Regions from separate parts of the Paenibacillus sp. sptzw28 genome, predicted to be linked through region 1. Evidence: riboswitches for the same ligand, from Rfam matches in the RefSeq annotation. Region 1 holds a riboswitch; the other holds the start of a gene.
The links. A riboswitch is a leader RNA that binds a small molecule or an ion and turns the genes downstream of it on or off. The one in region 1 is predicted to bind cyclic di-GMP.
Positions count from the first base shown of each region.

Region 2: linked by a shared signal. The riboswitch ahead of KZ483_RS28970 (LamG-like jellyroll fold domain-containing protein) and the one ahead of KZ483_RS28855 (F-box protein) in region 1 are both predicted to bind cyclic di-GMP.

Region 1 is NZ_CP080545.1:6,076,867-6,084,554, reverse strand. It holds gene KZ483_RS28205 (cache domain-containing sensor histidine kinase) at 1-281, shown strand, start outside; gene KZ483_RS28200 (response regulator) at 274-1,818, shown strand; gene KZ483_RS28195 (HD-GYP domain-containing protein) at 2,058-2,588, shown strand; cyclic di-GMP riboswitch class I at 2,976-3,069, shown strand; gene KZ483_RS28855 (F-box protein) at 3,171-3,299, shown strand; gene KZ483_RS28190 (cadherin-like beta sandwich domain-containing protein) at 3,395-7,688, shown strand, end outside.
Region 2 is NZ_CP080545.1:5,771,048-5,778,735, reverse strand. It holds gene KZ483_RS26740 (epoxide hydrolase family protein) at 1-255, opposite strand, end outside; gene KZ483_RS26735 (MarR family winged helix-turn-helix transcriptional regulator) at 333-779, opposite strand; gene KZ483_RS26730 (DUF6262 family protein) at 922-1,179, opposite strand; gene KZ483_RS26725 (HAD family hydrolase) at 1,444-2,217, shown strand; cyclic di-GMP riboswitch class I at 2,316-2,403, shown strand; partial or broken gene KZ483_RS28970 (LamG-like jellyroll fold domain-containing protein) at 2,385-3,296, shown strand; gene KZ483_RS26720 (right-handed parallel beta-helix repeat-containing protein) at 3,354-4,589, shown strand; gene KZ483_RS26715 (DUF4362 domain-containing protein) at 4,741-5,214, shown strand; gene KZ483_RS26710 (helix-turn-helix transcriptional regulator) at 5,233-6,027, opposite strand; partial or broken gene pyk (pyruvate kinase) at 6,157-7,188, shown strand; gene KZ483_RS26700 (ABC-F family ATP-binding cassette domain-containing protein) at 7,279-7,688, shown strand, end outside.

The DNA.
Region 1 (7,688 bases):
AGACAAGCGAATACGAGTGGCTGTTCGAAGTGAAGGATTGGGGTGACGGTTTTGACCCGGAAATTTTGAAGCGGCTGCAGCTGAGAGTGGAATCCGATCTAATATCCGGCGAAGCTGCTTTAGAAACAGAGAAACAATTACAAGGGAATGCCGGGGGAGTAGGTCTTCTGAATACATTGATCCGTACAAGGCTTTTTTACGGCGGACGTGCATTTTACGAGATTGCTTCTAACGAACCGGCCGGGACAATCGTTCGAATTGGAGTGACGCGAAATGATTAACATCATGATAGTCGAAGACGAAGCGCCTATTCAACGCAGTATTAAATCGGCGGTCGAAGCCTCAGGCGGCAATTTCAAAGTAATTGCGACGGCATATAATGCTCAAGAAGCGCTTGACCTTTTGCAGAATGAGAAGCCGGATATTATTATTTCGGATATACGGATGCCGGTGATGGACGGCATCGCTTTGACAGAGATTGTCCGGGCAACGAATCCTCAAATTGAAATGATTTTGTTAAGCGGATACGAGGAATTCGACTATGCCAGGAAAGCGATGACGCTTGGCGTGAGACACTATCTCTTGAAGCCGGTATCCCGCACGCAAATAAAAGAACTGCTCGATGCCGTTTGTTTTGAAATGTTAGGGAAACGAAGGGAATTATACGCACAGTATGCCGCTTCTCTTGTCTATGGCAAATTGTTATCGGTGATCCCTTTCCAGCAGCAGGAACTTTATGAGTCGCATATTTTCTTCTTATGCTGCGCAGGGCCGTTTCCTACTTTTTCGTTCGAAGACGATATTCCCGGAAAAGTATACTGGGAACAAAACGATTTGCAGCCGATTTTGCGTGAGACTATGAGGGGGAACGGCGATTTTGCCGTTATCAATGGGAAAACCGTTTCGGAGCGAATCGTTATACTGTCTTTTTTTCAAAACAGACAGACGGGAAGCGAAGAGGAATGGTTGGCTGCCATTACGGCTCGTTTGGGAACTCAGCTGCATGTATCCGTCGTCTCCAGCGGATATTATTCCAACCTGGAAGATACGGCGTCGATTTCGCAAACTGCCCGTTCCATGCTGTATAAACATATTTTATTCGGCGCTCCAGTCCGTTTATTTATAAAGGATGCCCAGCCGCCGGTCTTCGAAGTGGAATCCGATCCGTCTATGGAACGGAAGCTCGCAGCGGCTTTGGAGCGGGAAAACATCAATCTGTTCAAGGCAGAGATTCAATTACTGCTTGCAAAATGGAAGCAAAGACCTCTGAGGCAGAACATTCTGGAAAGAAAGCTGCAGCGAATTTTAACGCTCCTATCCCAGCATACGGGGAAAGCTGCTTATTACACCGGCGAAATGCTCGAAATCGATGTGAACCAGATGGTCCTGCAATCAAAGGATTACCAAGCAATTTTCAATTATACGTGCACAATTATTGACTTCCTCTCCTTTTATAACAAGAACGATAAAGGCGAGAGGGAGAACGATAAATTGGCGGAAAAAATCGAACAGTTTCTGCTGGAACATTACACAGAGCAAATTAATCATCAAACGCTGTCTGAGAGATTCGGTCTTGTGCCTTCTTACCTGAGTAAAGTTTTCATCAAATACAAAGGGCTCTCGCCCGCCAAATATATCGTGAGGCTCCGAATCGAGACGGCCAAGAAACTATTGGTGGAACATCCGGGTTGGCTCGCCAAAGATATTGCAGAACTCGTCGGGTATCCTGACCCAAACTATTTCAGCCGGATTTTCAAACGTGAAACAGGAATGTATCCATCCCAGTATCGGGAACAAAAAGGAGAAATCATGGTCTGATGGATATGTAACGCCGGAGCAAATAATCCCATCCTGGCAAATCGTGTACGCCGAGTATATGACCCGGAAGCATCAGCCGGGGTTTTGATTGGTGGCAGACAAAAAATCCATCCCACTAGTTTTAAAAAATCCATCCAAAAAACGGATTGAGCATGGTACAAATTAATGAATGGAACAATTGATAAGTCAGGTTCCTCTTTATATTCAATGCGGTTTCTTACGAGAAAGGGGAAGGACGAATGATCAGTGAAACCGGCACTGCTATTCGAACCTTAAGCAGCAAAGCTCAATCGTTAACCGTGGACAAATGGATGGGATTCTTGCAAAGAAAATGCCCGGACACCTTTCGACATTCGGAAAGAGTCGCCCTTTTAGCCGGGAATGCGGCTGCATCTTTCGGACTTGACTCCCGAGACACGACTGCTCTGATACGCGGTTGTTTCCTGCATGATGTGGGCAAAACCATGATTCCGGGCGAAGTGCTCCGCAATAGGAAACCGCTTAACCCAATGCGGTTAAACTTAATGCGGCTGCATCCGCAATTGGGTGCCGAACTGCTTGAAAATCTCTCGATACAGGACCCCGAAGTTATCGCGGTCGTTCGTTACCATCATGAGAGATGGGACGGTAAAGGGTATCCGGAAGGCTTGTCCGGCGAAGAAATCCCCTATCTTGCCCGCATATGCGCCGTTATCGAGGCCTATGACAGTATGATTTCCAAGCGGCCCTACCGTCATGACGGAGGAAGAGGCGAGGTTCGAGCTTGTTAAAAATTGCGGAACGCAATTTGACAGCAGCGTGGTGCGCTGTTTTCTCATTTCGTTACAGAAATGAACAAGTCCGTTCTCGTCCTGCAACTCTATTTAGGGACGAGTCAAGGCACTAAAGCCTCTCGTCGGATTACTGTTCGACAGGCCGGCCCAGTTGCCGCGTTAATGATAGACCCGGTCCACACTGAATGTGACCGGTTTTTTTCTGTCCGGAAAAGTCCGATTGAAACGTTTCGCTCAACTGAAAATCCAAAAAATCCATCTCATGATTTTAAAAAAAGCCATCCAAAAAAAAAGAAGATCATGGTAAAACGTATATACACGGTTCAAGTTAACTAATTCGTATTCGACAGTCAACCAACGCAGTAAACGACAATTAAATACTTCGTACGACAACGGCAAAGCCACTGAAAGGTGGTGACGCAAAGCTATAGGGGCTTAAGTGGATCGAATGCATCCAACATGCCAGCCAGTTACCGAATACGGCGGAAACCCCCGTCTATTTAGCAACAGTAGACGGGGGTTTCTGTTATTTGAAAGGGGTGATGCAGCTGAAAGATAAGGTTACCAGCACACTTATTTATGCCGCTTCACGTCAACGCCGGAGTTATTTATCCGCTAACGGATGGACGGGATATGCTGATTATCGGCCAAGCGATCCGGAGATATGAAGGAGGCATTATTACGATAACGGAATGCGGGCAGGCATAGCCGTGATACGGGGATTTGAAAATCTTCTCCTCGAATCATAACGCCTGTCTGTTTCCGGCTTGGGGATAACAAAAAAATTACGGAGGGTTTCCATCATGCAATTTACTCAACGAAAACGAATCGGGTTATTCAGACGCATCGTTTCCGCAACACTCAGCGGACTCATGGTATTTTCAGCGGTTGCATCCTTACTTTTGTCCCCCACCTCCGCAGCTGCGGCGGCAACGCCTGTGACGAGGGTGTTGCAGTACTGGACTAACGGGTATACCGCTATGAAGGATGCGCTCGTCGCGCAAGAACAGGGAACAACGAACTTTGGCAATTCAGCAGCGCTTATCATTGGTAATTTGGCGACCGGGCAGAGATATACGTTTCTCCAATTCGATCTTGCGTCCATCCCGCAGAACGCCGAGATTACGAGCGCGAAGCTGGAGCTGTACTTAAATGATGCCAGGGTGAGCAGCAACATAGGAACCACCAATGTGCCAATCGCTATCCATCAAGTGACAAAGGATTGGCAGGAGAATACGCTTACCTGGAACAACGCGGTAAGCACCCCAATCTATAACACGACGCCAATTTCAAGCCAGATGACGACAAGCGTTGCGAACGGTTCCTGGAATGCATTCGATGTGCTGGGTCTGACGCAGCAGTGGGTGTCTGGAACGGCAGCGAACTACGGAATCATGCTTAAGAGAGATAATTCCACGGATGCGTCAGATTTCAACAAGGGATTCGATTCCAGCGAAGGAACCACCCGTCCCAAATTAACGATCACATATAGCGTACCGGCTACGGACTTCACCGTTGCGCCTGCGGAGCTTACCCTAATCCAGGGAGGAAGCGGCACCAGGCTGAAAGCCGACTTTACACCGGATAATGCCACGGATCAGAGTGTGACGTGGACGTCCAGCGATTCTTCGGTCGCGGCGGTGGACGCGAATGGATACGTGACGCCGGGCGCCAACCTCGGGAATGCCACGATCACAGCGACGACGGCGGACGGGTTAACGGCGACAAGCACGGTAACCGTCAGAGCCCCCGCTGCGAGCGACAAGCCGGTCACTACGACGCAGGTCGTGCTGCAGCAAGGGCTGAACGGGTATGTCGGTACAGACGATACCAGTGTCCACGAATATAATACCTATCCTGATACCAACTGGGGCGCTTACGACCGGACATATGTTGGCCGTGTTGCGGCTTATGTGAATGACAGAAAGAGGGCGTTGCACAAATTCGACATGTCGTCCATCCCCGCCAATGCCATTATTACAAGCGCGACGCTGGAGCTTTATCTCCTCGACGCAGCCAACAATACCGTCTCCATGGGCGCGCGGGAGATTCTCGAGCCTTGGGTGGAAGGGAACAAGAGCGGGACTGCTGCATCGGCTGGCGAAACAACATGGAACAACCAGCCCTTATACGACGCCGCGACGGTCGACATCCAATCGGTCAGCTACACGCCTAACACCTGGAAAACCTTTACGTTGACCGGTACGGTGCGGCAGTGGGTCGAAGGCGGCAAGCCGAACTACGGCGTGGAAATTGTCGATCAAGACGAAGCTACGAATGTAGCGAACTATAAAATATTCGCTTCCTCTGAATATTCCGACTCCACGAAGCGACCGATTCTGCGGATCAATTACTATATCCCCGCGACAGGCGTCGACGTGACGCCGTCGGCCCTTTCGCTGGTACAGGGCGGAAGCACGGGGCAGCTAAGCGCGGCAGTGCTGCCGAGCACGGCAAGCAACAAGAATGTGCGCTGGGTATCGGATACGCCTGCGGTGGCGACAGTAGACCAGAACGGCGTCGTCACGCCGGTCGGTCCGGGAACGGCAGTCATTACCGCGACGACGGACGACGGGCACTATACGGACTCGAGTACGGTTACCGTGTCGGAGCAGGACGTGAATCTAAGCAATTTGACGTTGTCGCAAGGGGCAATGACGCCGGCATTCGACCCCGCAACGACGGACTATTCCGCGACGGTGGCCCATAGCGTGACGAGCATGCAGCTTACCCCGACGACCTCCGACCCGAACGCGACGGTGATGGTCAACGGACAGAGCGTGGCGAGCGGCAGCGCCTCCTCGCCGGTTTCCCTCAATGTGGGGGCCAATACCATTAAGGTGGTCGTAACATCGGCGGCGGGGACGATGCGCAAGACGTACTCCGTCATTGTGTACCGGCAGGCGAGCACCAACGCCAATTTGAGCAATTTGGCACTGTCGCAGGGGACGTTAAGCCCGGCGTTCAGCAGCGGGGTGACAGGCTATTCGGCCACCGTGGCCAATAGCATCACCAGCGTGGACGTGACGCCGACGGCGGCGGACCCGGGTGCGACGATAACGGTGAACGGCAAGGTTGTCGCCAGCGGCACCCCGTCAACCGTTCCCTTAAACGTGGGGGACAATATTGTCAAGGTAATCGTCACGGCGGAAGACGGGACGACGCAGAAGCTGTATACGGTGACGGTCACCCGTCCGCCGAGCAGCAACGCCGAATTAAGCGGGTTGTCGCTGTCGCAGGGAACGCTTAGCCCCGCGTTCAGCAGCGGCACGCAGAGCTACGGCGCAACCGTGGCCAACAGCACAACAAGCGTGACGGTGACGCCGACGTCGGCGGAACCGAACGCGACTGTCACGGTGAACGGGCAAACCGTGGCGAGCGGCACCGCGTCTGCGGCGATCCCGCTTAGCGTCGGCGACAACCTGATCAACGTGACGGTGACGGCGCAGGACGGGACGACGAAGAAAACGTATACGTTGACGGTCACCCGCGCGCCGAGCAACAGCGCGGACTTGACCTACCTGTCGGTGTCCGAGGGAAGCCTGGCGCCGGCGTTCGGCAGCGGCGTGCAGCAGTACACGGTGAGCGTAGCGAACAATGTGACCGGCATCACGGTCACCCCGACCCTGGCGGATCCGAACGCGACGGTGAAGGTGAACGGGACCCTGGTAGCGAGCGGTTCGGCATCCCCAAGCATTCCGCTGAACGTCGGGGACAACCCGATCAACGTAACGGTGACGGCGCAGGACGGCACGACGACGAAGACGTACACCGTGACGGTGAAACGCGCAGCGAGCGCGATCGCAAGCCTGAACAACCTGGCGCTGTCGCAGGGCACCTTGAGCCCGGCGTTCGGCAGCGGCGTGACGAGCTATACGGCGGCGGTGGCCAATAGTGTCAGCAGCGTGAGCGTTACGCCGACGGTAACGGATGCGAATGCAACGGTGAAGGTGAACGGAACGCTGGTACCAAGCGGTTCGGCATCGGGGGAGATTCCGCTCAGCATTGGGGACAACCCGATCGATGTGACGGTCACCGCCCAAGACGGCACGACGACGAAGACGTACACCGTGACGGTCACCCGAGCGCCGAGCAACAGTGCGGGATTGACTGATTTGGCTCTGTCGGACGGGACGTTAAGTCCGGCGTTCAGCATGGGAGCGACGGATTATACGTCCACGGTGGCGAACAGCGTCTACAGCCTGACCGTGACGCCGACGACGGCCGATCCGAACGCGACGGTCACGGTGAACGGAACGCTGGTGAATAGCGGTACGGCATCGCAGGCCATTTCGCTGAATGCCGGAGACAACCCGATCGCCGTGACGGTGACGGCGCAGGACGGAACGACGCAGATGACCTATAACGTCGTGGTGACCCGCGCAGCATCGGGCAGCGCGGACCTAAGCTATCTGGCGTTGTCCGAGGGAAGCTTGAACCCGGCGTTTGCAAGCGGCGTGACGAGCTATACGGCGGGGGTAGGGAACAGCGTGGTCAGCGTGAAGGTAACGCCGACGACGGCCGACCCGAACGCGACGGTCACGGTGAACGGCAAACTGGTAGCCAGCGGCGCACCGTCCGGCCCGATTCCGCTGAATCCGGGGGATAACCCGATTACGGTGACGGTCACGGCGCAGGATGGAACGACGACGAAAACGTACAGCCTGAACGTTACCCGCGCGGCACGCACGAATGCGGATTTGAGCAATCTGGCCTTGTCGAGCGGAAGCTTGAGCCCGGTATTTGCGAGCGGCGTGCAGAGCTACAGCGCGACCGTGGCCAGTACGGTGACAAGCGTGACGGTTACCCCGACCGCGTCGGATCTGAACGCGACGCTGACGGTGAACGGAAAAGCCGTGGCGAGCGGAGCGGCTTCGGCGGCGATCCCGCTGAATGTGGGGGACAACCGGATCGATGTACTGGTGACGGCGGAAGACGGCACGACGGCGAAGACCTATACCGTCATTGTGACCCGAAGCGCAAGCAACAGCACGGACCTGAGCAGTCTGGCCTTATCGGAAGGCACGCTTAGCCCGGCGTTCAGCAGCGCGGTAACCGCATATTCGGCGACCGTCGCCAATGAGATTGCAAGTGTGA
Region 2 (7,688 bases), 310 kb from region 1:
CACAGGTACTCCGTCAACATCTACTTTATAGTGTTCGTAGGCGTTGATCGCCTTCTCGGATTTGCGCCAGTCAAACTCGTTAATCCAATAGTCGACGAGTTCCTCAAGGTAGTTCCGACTAACACCGTAAAACCAGTCATCATTACCGGCATCGAGAGGCCATCTAGTGGATTTTAAACGATTTTGAAGATCAGCAAGTAACTCATCCGATACGTAGATCGGACTCGGTTCAAGCACGAAAGGAGCTGTTGTCATAAATGTTCCTCCTTGTATTCGTTTGTTTCGTTCGACCACCCGGGTATGAACAATGGAAAAGGCAACCTCGGCGGAGACTATGAATCATTTCCCAGTTCGACCAGACGCCTCAATGCGGGTATTGCGGACGCAATTGCTTGTTTTTCTTCCAGAGTGAGCCCTTCCATGAATTTCGAAAGTTGCGCAATGCGATCCAATCGACGCGAATCAATAACATTTGCCCCCAGCGCGGTAATATGCACTTGAACGACTCGGCCATCATTTGGATCTGGTCGGCGCTCGACGAGCCCGTCACGTTCAAGTCGTGTCACCAGCTGTGTGACTGCCGACTGCGTAACTTGTTCATTAACTGTCAACTCAGTAAGCCGCATGGGACTCTTGAGGGACAACGTGTGCAGGACGGAAAGTGTAGTAAAGCTTAGTTTTTCAATTGACGGCAACCGAATGAAAATCCTCGTTAAATCTTCGAACACCATAGCGAAGTCGCTAACGTTCAACTCAGTCAGGTTATTTTTAGGTTCCATGAATAAAACTATATCACAAATTTATATAAGTTTCTAATGTAAATTTAGTTGACCAAGACTCCAACCAGATTAAAGACGTTGGGTTCACGCCCCCGTTTCAACGAAATCATGTTCTCTACTTGTGTCACTAACCTCCGTTAACTCAATGAATGCAACTAAAATTTTTCGTAGTAGGTGCTTGTAATTGTTGACAGCGTAAGTATTCAATCCTCTGGCGGATATTTGAATGGTTATATAAACTCGCTTGCGAGACACCCGATTCTTCTGATAGGCTATTGAAATTGATGCTCTTGTTGACTCGTAAGAGGCGTGAGATCGCCTGACCTACCTTCTCTAAGGTGCTTGCCTTCCGTTGGGCTTGGATGCTCTTCAGATGGGCTGTACGATCGTAATTAGCCATTTCCAGCACTCACCTTTCTTTTTACACGGTCTTGTCTACCGAAAATGATGTTGCCTTCTTGTTCTCCGAAGGCTGCGAGGAGAGGCTAAGCCCTCAATTTCTGAAATGGGCTTGGCAAAATCCAGCAAAACAAAGGCCAAAGATTTTGGCAAAACTTCAAAGTTTATCGAATGAAAAGAAAATAATCATCCTAAAGTCTCCGAATGACGTACGAGAATTTTTGGCAAGCGTGAAGTTATTGAAGTAACCGGAACGATTAATAAAATGCTTCAAAATAAAGGAGAGAAAGAACAAATGAAGGACTTCCTGCAGAACATCAGGGCCGTTTTCTTCGACCTTGACGATACGCTTTACGACCAATTGGAGCCGTTTCGGGCGGCCGTCGCCGATACCATGTCTCCAGAAACTGCCGCAGAGCTGGAGCTCGGGACGCTGTTCCGCAGAGTGCGCCACTACAGCGACCGGCTGTGGGACAGCTACAAGGAGGGGAAGCTCAGCCTGGAGGATGTACGGATGCAGCGGCTGATTCTCGCATTCGGGGAGCTTGGCATTGAAATGAGCAAGGAGACGGCGGCGGCCATTCAGTCCCGTTATTTGCAAGGGCAGCAGCAAATTATGCTGTCCTCGGGTGCGGAGGAGTTAATAGCGGCTCTTCGGCAGCGCGGTCTTGATGTCGGAATTCTCACCAACGGACCGGTAGATCATCAGATGGTCAAAATCCGTGCCCTTAAGCTGGACCGTTTAGTACCTAAGGACCGGATCTTTATATCCGACGCGGTAGGAATCGCGAAGCCGGACCCGCGTGTCTTTGAGCATATCAGCCGGGTTACCGGACATTTGCCAGAACACTGCTTATATATCGGCGATGCGTGGGAGAACGATGTAATCACCTCGCTGGAAGCGGGTTGGCGTGCAATATGGCTGAGCAGAAGAGGCTTCCGGCCCGATACCGGCCATCAGCCGGCTATGATTATTAGCGATTTGCGGGAACTGCTTGACCTTATCGTTCTATCAAATCATGAAGTAAGCCCCAAATAACTGTGTTTAATAATTAAATCCTTCGAACCATAAACAGATATCTCCCACCTCCTGTATAATAAAGGCGATTCGACATGATTCTACATATTTTTTGATCAATCTCGATAAGGCAAACCTGGTGAAAGCCAGTGACGCAAAGCTAAAGGGGCTTCTGCGGCGAAAGCCGCATGCCAGCCAGCCGCCGAAGGATGGTGATATCAGCGGAACCTTCCTGTCAGTATAGAGGGTTCTTTTTTGTTGTCGTGATGATAGAAGGAAAATATCAGATTTACAGGGTTTATGCTTACGATGCTGCGTTTTCTCCGAAAACGCCTGATTATGCTTACGATGCTGCGTTTTCTCCGAAAACGCCTGATTATGCTTACGATGCTGCGTTTTCTCCGAAAACGCCTGATTATGCTTACGATGCTGCGTTTTCTCCGAAAACGCCTGATTATGCTTACGATGCTGCGTTTTCTCCGAAAACGCCTGAGGAGGGTTATGTTCATGGGTCGAAAAAAATTAGCAAAAATCGCCGCTTCTGTTCTTTCCTTTGTCTTGATTGCGGCATGCTAATGATTGCTCCGGTTCTAGCAGCCACAACCTTCAGTGATGATTTTGAGAACGGTACCGCTGGCAATTGGACCGCTCAGAAGGGTACTTGGTCTGTTGTGAGAGACAGTGGTACTTATGTCTATTATCAATCCAGTATGAACGAGGGACGGGCAATGGCTGGAGACCAGTCATGGACGGATTATTCCGTTGAAGCCAAAGTTAAAGTGGACAAATGGAATGGCAGCAACCGCACTTATGTAGCCGGACGTTATAAAGACGGCAACAATTTCTATGCGGCGTCTTTATTTAACAGCGACGGAGGCAAACTGGAGATTCGGAGGAAAATAGACGGCTCAACCACAACGCTGTCAACGAAGGATTTTCCGCTTGCTGAGGGCACATGGTATACGGTGAAGCTTGAATTGAACGGTACAACGATCAGCATGTACATAGATGGAACCTTACAGTTAACGGCTAATGATTCAAGCTTGACTTCCGGAGCTGTTGGCTTGGTGGCTTACAAGACATTCGCCAAATTCGACAATGTCAACGTAACGGGCTATTACAATGAGACATCGCCGACTGAACCCGCTCCCGGGCCGGTGCCTGCCCCGACTGAACCACCGGCTCCAGCTCCTTCCGATACAGCTTCACCCGGCGTTTTCTATGTTTCGCCGGATGGATTGGACGGTAATTCCGGGACGCTGATCAGTCCGACTACGTTAAGCTCGGCTATCGCGAAGCTCCCGCCCGGAGGAGTGATCTACATGCGCGGCGGAACGTATTCTTATTCGTCGGAAATCAGGATTATACAGTCGAACAGCGGTACGCAGGACGCCAGGAAACAAATCGTTCCCTTCGAAGCGGAGAAGCCTGTGCTCGATTTTTCCTCGGAGCCTTACAGCTTCACCAATGTCGGAAGTAACGACAGGGGGATTCGAATCGACGGCAGCTACTGGACGATCAAAGGGCTCGAAATTAAAGGAGCCGCCGATAACGGTATCTTCGTATCAGGCCACTTTAACCGGATTGATAACGTCGACGTCCATAACAACCGGGATTCGGGGCTGCAGCTCAGCGCATACAGTTCGACAGCTCCGAGAAGCGAATGGCCCAGCAATAACGTAATCATAAACACTTACTCTCACGATAACTTCGATCCGGACAACGGAGAGGATGCCGACGGCTTCGCCGCGAAGCTGACGCTTGGGCCAGGTAATGTGTTTGACGGCTGCATCGCAGCCTACAACACCGATGACGGCTGGGATCTGTTCACTAAAACAGAAACAGGACCCATTTCACCGGTAACGATCAAGAACAGTGTTGCCCACCACAACGGTCAGACTTCATCGGGCGTATCGACAGCTAACAGCGACGGCAACGGGTTCAAATTGGGCGGCAGTCAAATCGCCGTAGACCATATAGTCATAAATTCCATTGCGTACCTGAATAAACAAGACGGCTTCACTTACAACAGCAACCCGGGATCGATTAAGCTCACCAATAATACGTCTGTGCGCAACGGGCAAAGTAACTTCAACTTCGCCGTTGGCACCCATGTGTTCATGAATAACATATCTTACAAGGGCGGCGCCAGCGATAAAATAAGCGGCACCGACGTACTGAAGACAAATGTCTGGTGGCAAAACAGTAAAAGTGTTAATGCAAAGGGACTTTCTGCCGGCGACGCCGACTTTATAAGCCTTAAGCCTGAATTAATCCGCAATGCGGACGGTTCCCCTAACCTCGGGAACTTCCTGAAGCTTGCGGAGGGAAGCGAACTGATCGGCTCAGGAACGCCGGACGGCACGAACATCGGCGCGTTCTTCCAACACTGAATTGTTACAGGGCGTTACACGAGTACATGGGGAAAGTTGAAAATAGAGTCATAAGGGGCGGCCGCGGCTGCTCCTTTTTCTCAGGCAACAATTCCGGATTATTTTCGTCTGAAAGAGTAGATGCTGCCATCTGTGCGGGAGGCGAAGCTTAATGCGTAAAAAATACTTGTTATTCGTATCGATGATTATGTTGACTGCATGCAGTTTGTTTTCCAATCATTCTGATTTGACCTTTCACGAGGCTGAGAAAGCGGGATATGTCGTATCAGGCCCTGGAGGGTTGTCTGGCATCCGGAAACTGGAGGAGTTTCATCAGAATGTTCAAAATAAGCTCAAGAGCCAAGTAAGCATCGCCCAATATACCGATGAAGGGGATCCGATCTATACTGATCTGGATTTTAATGGAGAGGCGATTAAATATACCTATGATAATTCATGGGATGCGTTCGGAGGACAAGGGAAAGGCGTCAGAACAGCAACCTGTAAGGCAATAATTAAACGCACCGGTCCTTATGGGGAGGCCAATGGAACGGTATATTTATTAAGTCAGTGTAACCGCGATATCGGATACAGCGACCCGGATAGAAAGGAATATTTCCTGTTATTTGTTCCGCAAATGCAATGATACTGCCGTGCCCGGCAGCTACACCAGCCCTGTACGCTCCCGTTCTGCAAGCATATCGGACGGCAGCTTGCCGACGGTCCGCTTGAAGACGCGGTTAAAGTAGGAGGGATCGCTGTACCCGAGATGGTCCGAAATCTCCTGCACCGACAGGTGGGAGTGGCTCAGCATATATTGTGCCGTCTTCATGCGCCTAAGGTGAACGTATTCGCTGATCGTAAGTCCCGTTACTTTGCGAAACAAGGCTGCCGCGTAATTGGGACTGACTCCGACGCTTGCGCCAAGCTCGATCTTCGTAATCTTACTGCGGTACTGCTCTTCGATAAACCGCTTCATTCGCTCGATATGCCGAATAGCCGACGGCGCCTTCGCACCCTCGTCCACCTCTCGGTTCACCGTTACGATAAGCTCTGTCAGCAGGGCATCGCACATCACCGTGAAATAACGGTCCTGCTCCGTCCACTGCTCGGCAAGCTGCAGCAGCTTATCCAGAAGCAGCTCCGGCATGTGGGTCATCCAGCGCAGCGGTTCCGTGCGGGCCAGAATGGGAAGAATCGCCGCAGCTTCCGCGCCGGAAGGACTGAAGCGGACCATCATGCTCTCGCGGATGCCGCCGTTTCCCTTCAGCTCGGAGGCGGGGACGCCTGCGGGAATAAGCAGCAGCTCGTTCTTGCGGCAGACGGCCGTTTGTCCTCTGTATTCGAAGCTGCATTGTCCGAAGCGCACCCAGATAAGCGTATAACAATCGGCGCCAAGCGTCCGGCGCTCCTGCCGAAGGATGCCTCGTTCCTGCCGAAGTTCAAAGATGTTAAACATAAGTGAAGCTCTCCGTTTCCGTTCTCACAGTACTATAGTGTAATTACTGTACTATAGTACATCGATCTTCCGCAATCGTTCTTTTACAATAAAGGAAGTGAAATACCCCATAGGAGAGTGTAACCACCGATGAAAAAGACACAAATCGTATGTACGATGGGACCCGCTTGTCTGTCTTCAGATATACTGGAGGATATGATCAAAGAGGGTATGAATATTGCAAGACTGAATCTTGCCCACGGCGAGCTTGACGATCACCGTCAGCGCATTATCAATGTTCGCGCTGTCGCTTCCAAGCTGAACATGCCGGTCGCAACAATGCTTGACATTAAAGGCCCGGAAATCCGCACAGGGCTGCTGAAGGAGCCGTCTTACTCGCTTAAGAGCGGAGAATTTCTGACGCTGACGACCGAGCAAATTAAAGGAACGGAGAAACGGATTTCCGTCTCCTATGATTTGGCGCAGGATGTGTCGATCGGCTCGCGCATCATGATCGACGACGGGCTGATCGAGCTTCAGGTCGTTCGAATTGAAGGAACGGATGTCGTGTGTGTCATTAAGAACGGCGGCGTAATCAAATCCCGCAAAGGCGTCAACCTCCCGGGTATCCGGACGAGCCTGCCTGGCGTGACCGAGCGCGATAGGCAGCACATTCAGTTTGGAATCGAAATGAACGTCGATATGATCGCGATGTCGTTCGTTCGGCGCGCGGAGGATGTGCTTGAAGTGAAGCGGATGCTGGCCGATAAGGGAGCAGCCCACATTCAGGTTATTTCGAAGATTGAAAACCAGGAAGGGCTCGACGAGCTTGCAGCCATTATTGAAGCATCCGACGGCATCATGGTGGCGCGCGGGGATCTGGGTGTAGAGATTCCGGTTGAAGATGTGCCTGTTGCGCAGAAGGTTATGATCGCCGCATGCAATCAGGCCGGTAAATTCGTCATTACCGCTACGCAGATGCTTGATTCGATGCAGAGCCAGCCGCGGCCGACCCGCGCTGAGACATGCGATGTCGCCAATGCGGTTTGGGACGGCACGGACGCCGTGATGCTCTCCGGCGAGACGGCATCGGGCTGTTATCCGGTGGAAGCCGTACGCACAATGGCGGCGATTGCAGTCAAGGCGGAGCAGTCCGCAGCGGCTTATGCGAAGAAAGATTTGATTGAAGCTTAGCTTATCGTTTAAAGTTAGTACAGGCGGAGCGCGCAGCGATGCGCGTTTTGCGATTTGCTAACGTTAGGCGGGAATCATATGCACGTATTAACGGTTGATCATATTTCAAAAAGTTACGGCGAGAAGGTTTTGTTTCAGGACGTGTCGTTCGGAGTGGAGATGGGCGACAAAATCGGAATTATCGGTGTGAACGGCACCGGCAAATCGACGTTTCTGAATGTCGTCGCAGGTTTGGAGCCCCCTGACTCGGGCTCTATTCTTGTTGGCGGCGGGGTGACGCTTCAGATGCTGTCGCAAAATCCGCCGTTCGATCCGGAGCTCACGGTGCTAGAGCATGTGCTGAGCGGCGATTCCAATCAGATGCGCGCCGTTCGGGCTTATGCCGAAGCGCTGCAAGCGCTTGAGCTGCTGCCGGGGGATAGCGGGCTGCAGGAGAGATTGGTGCGGGCCAACCAGCAGATGGATGAGCTGGAGGCATGGGGTATTGA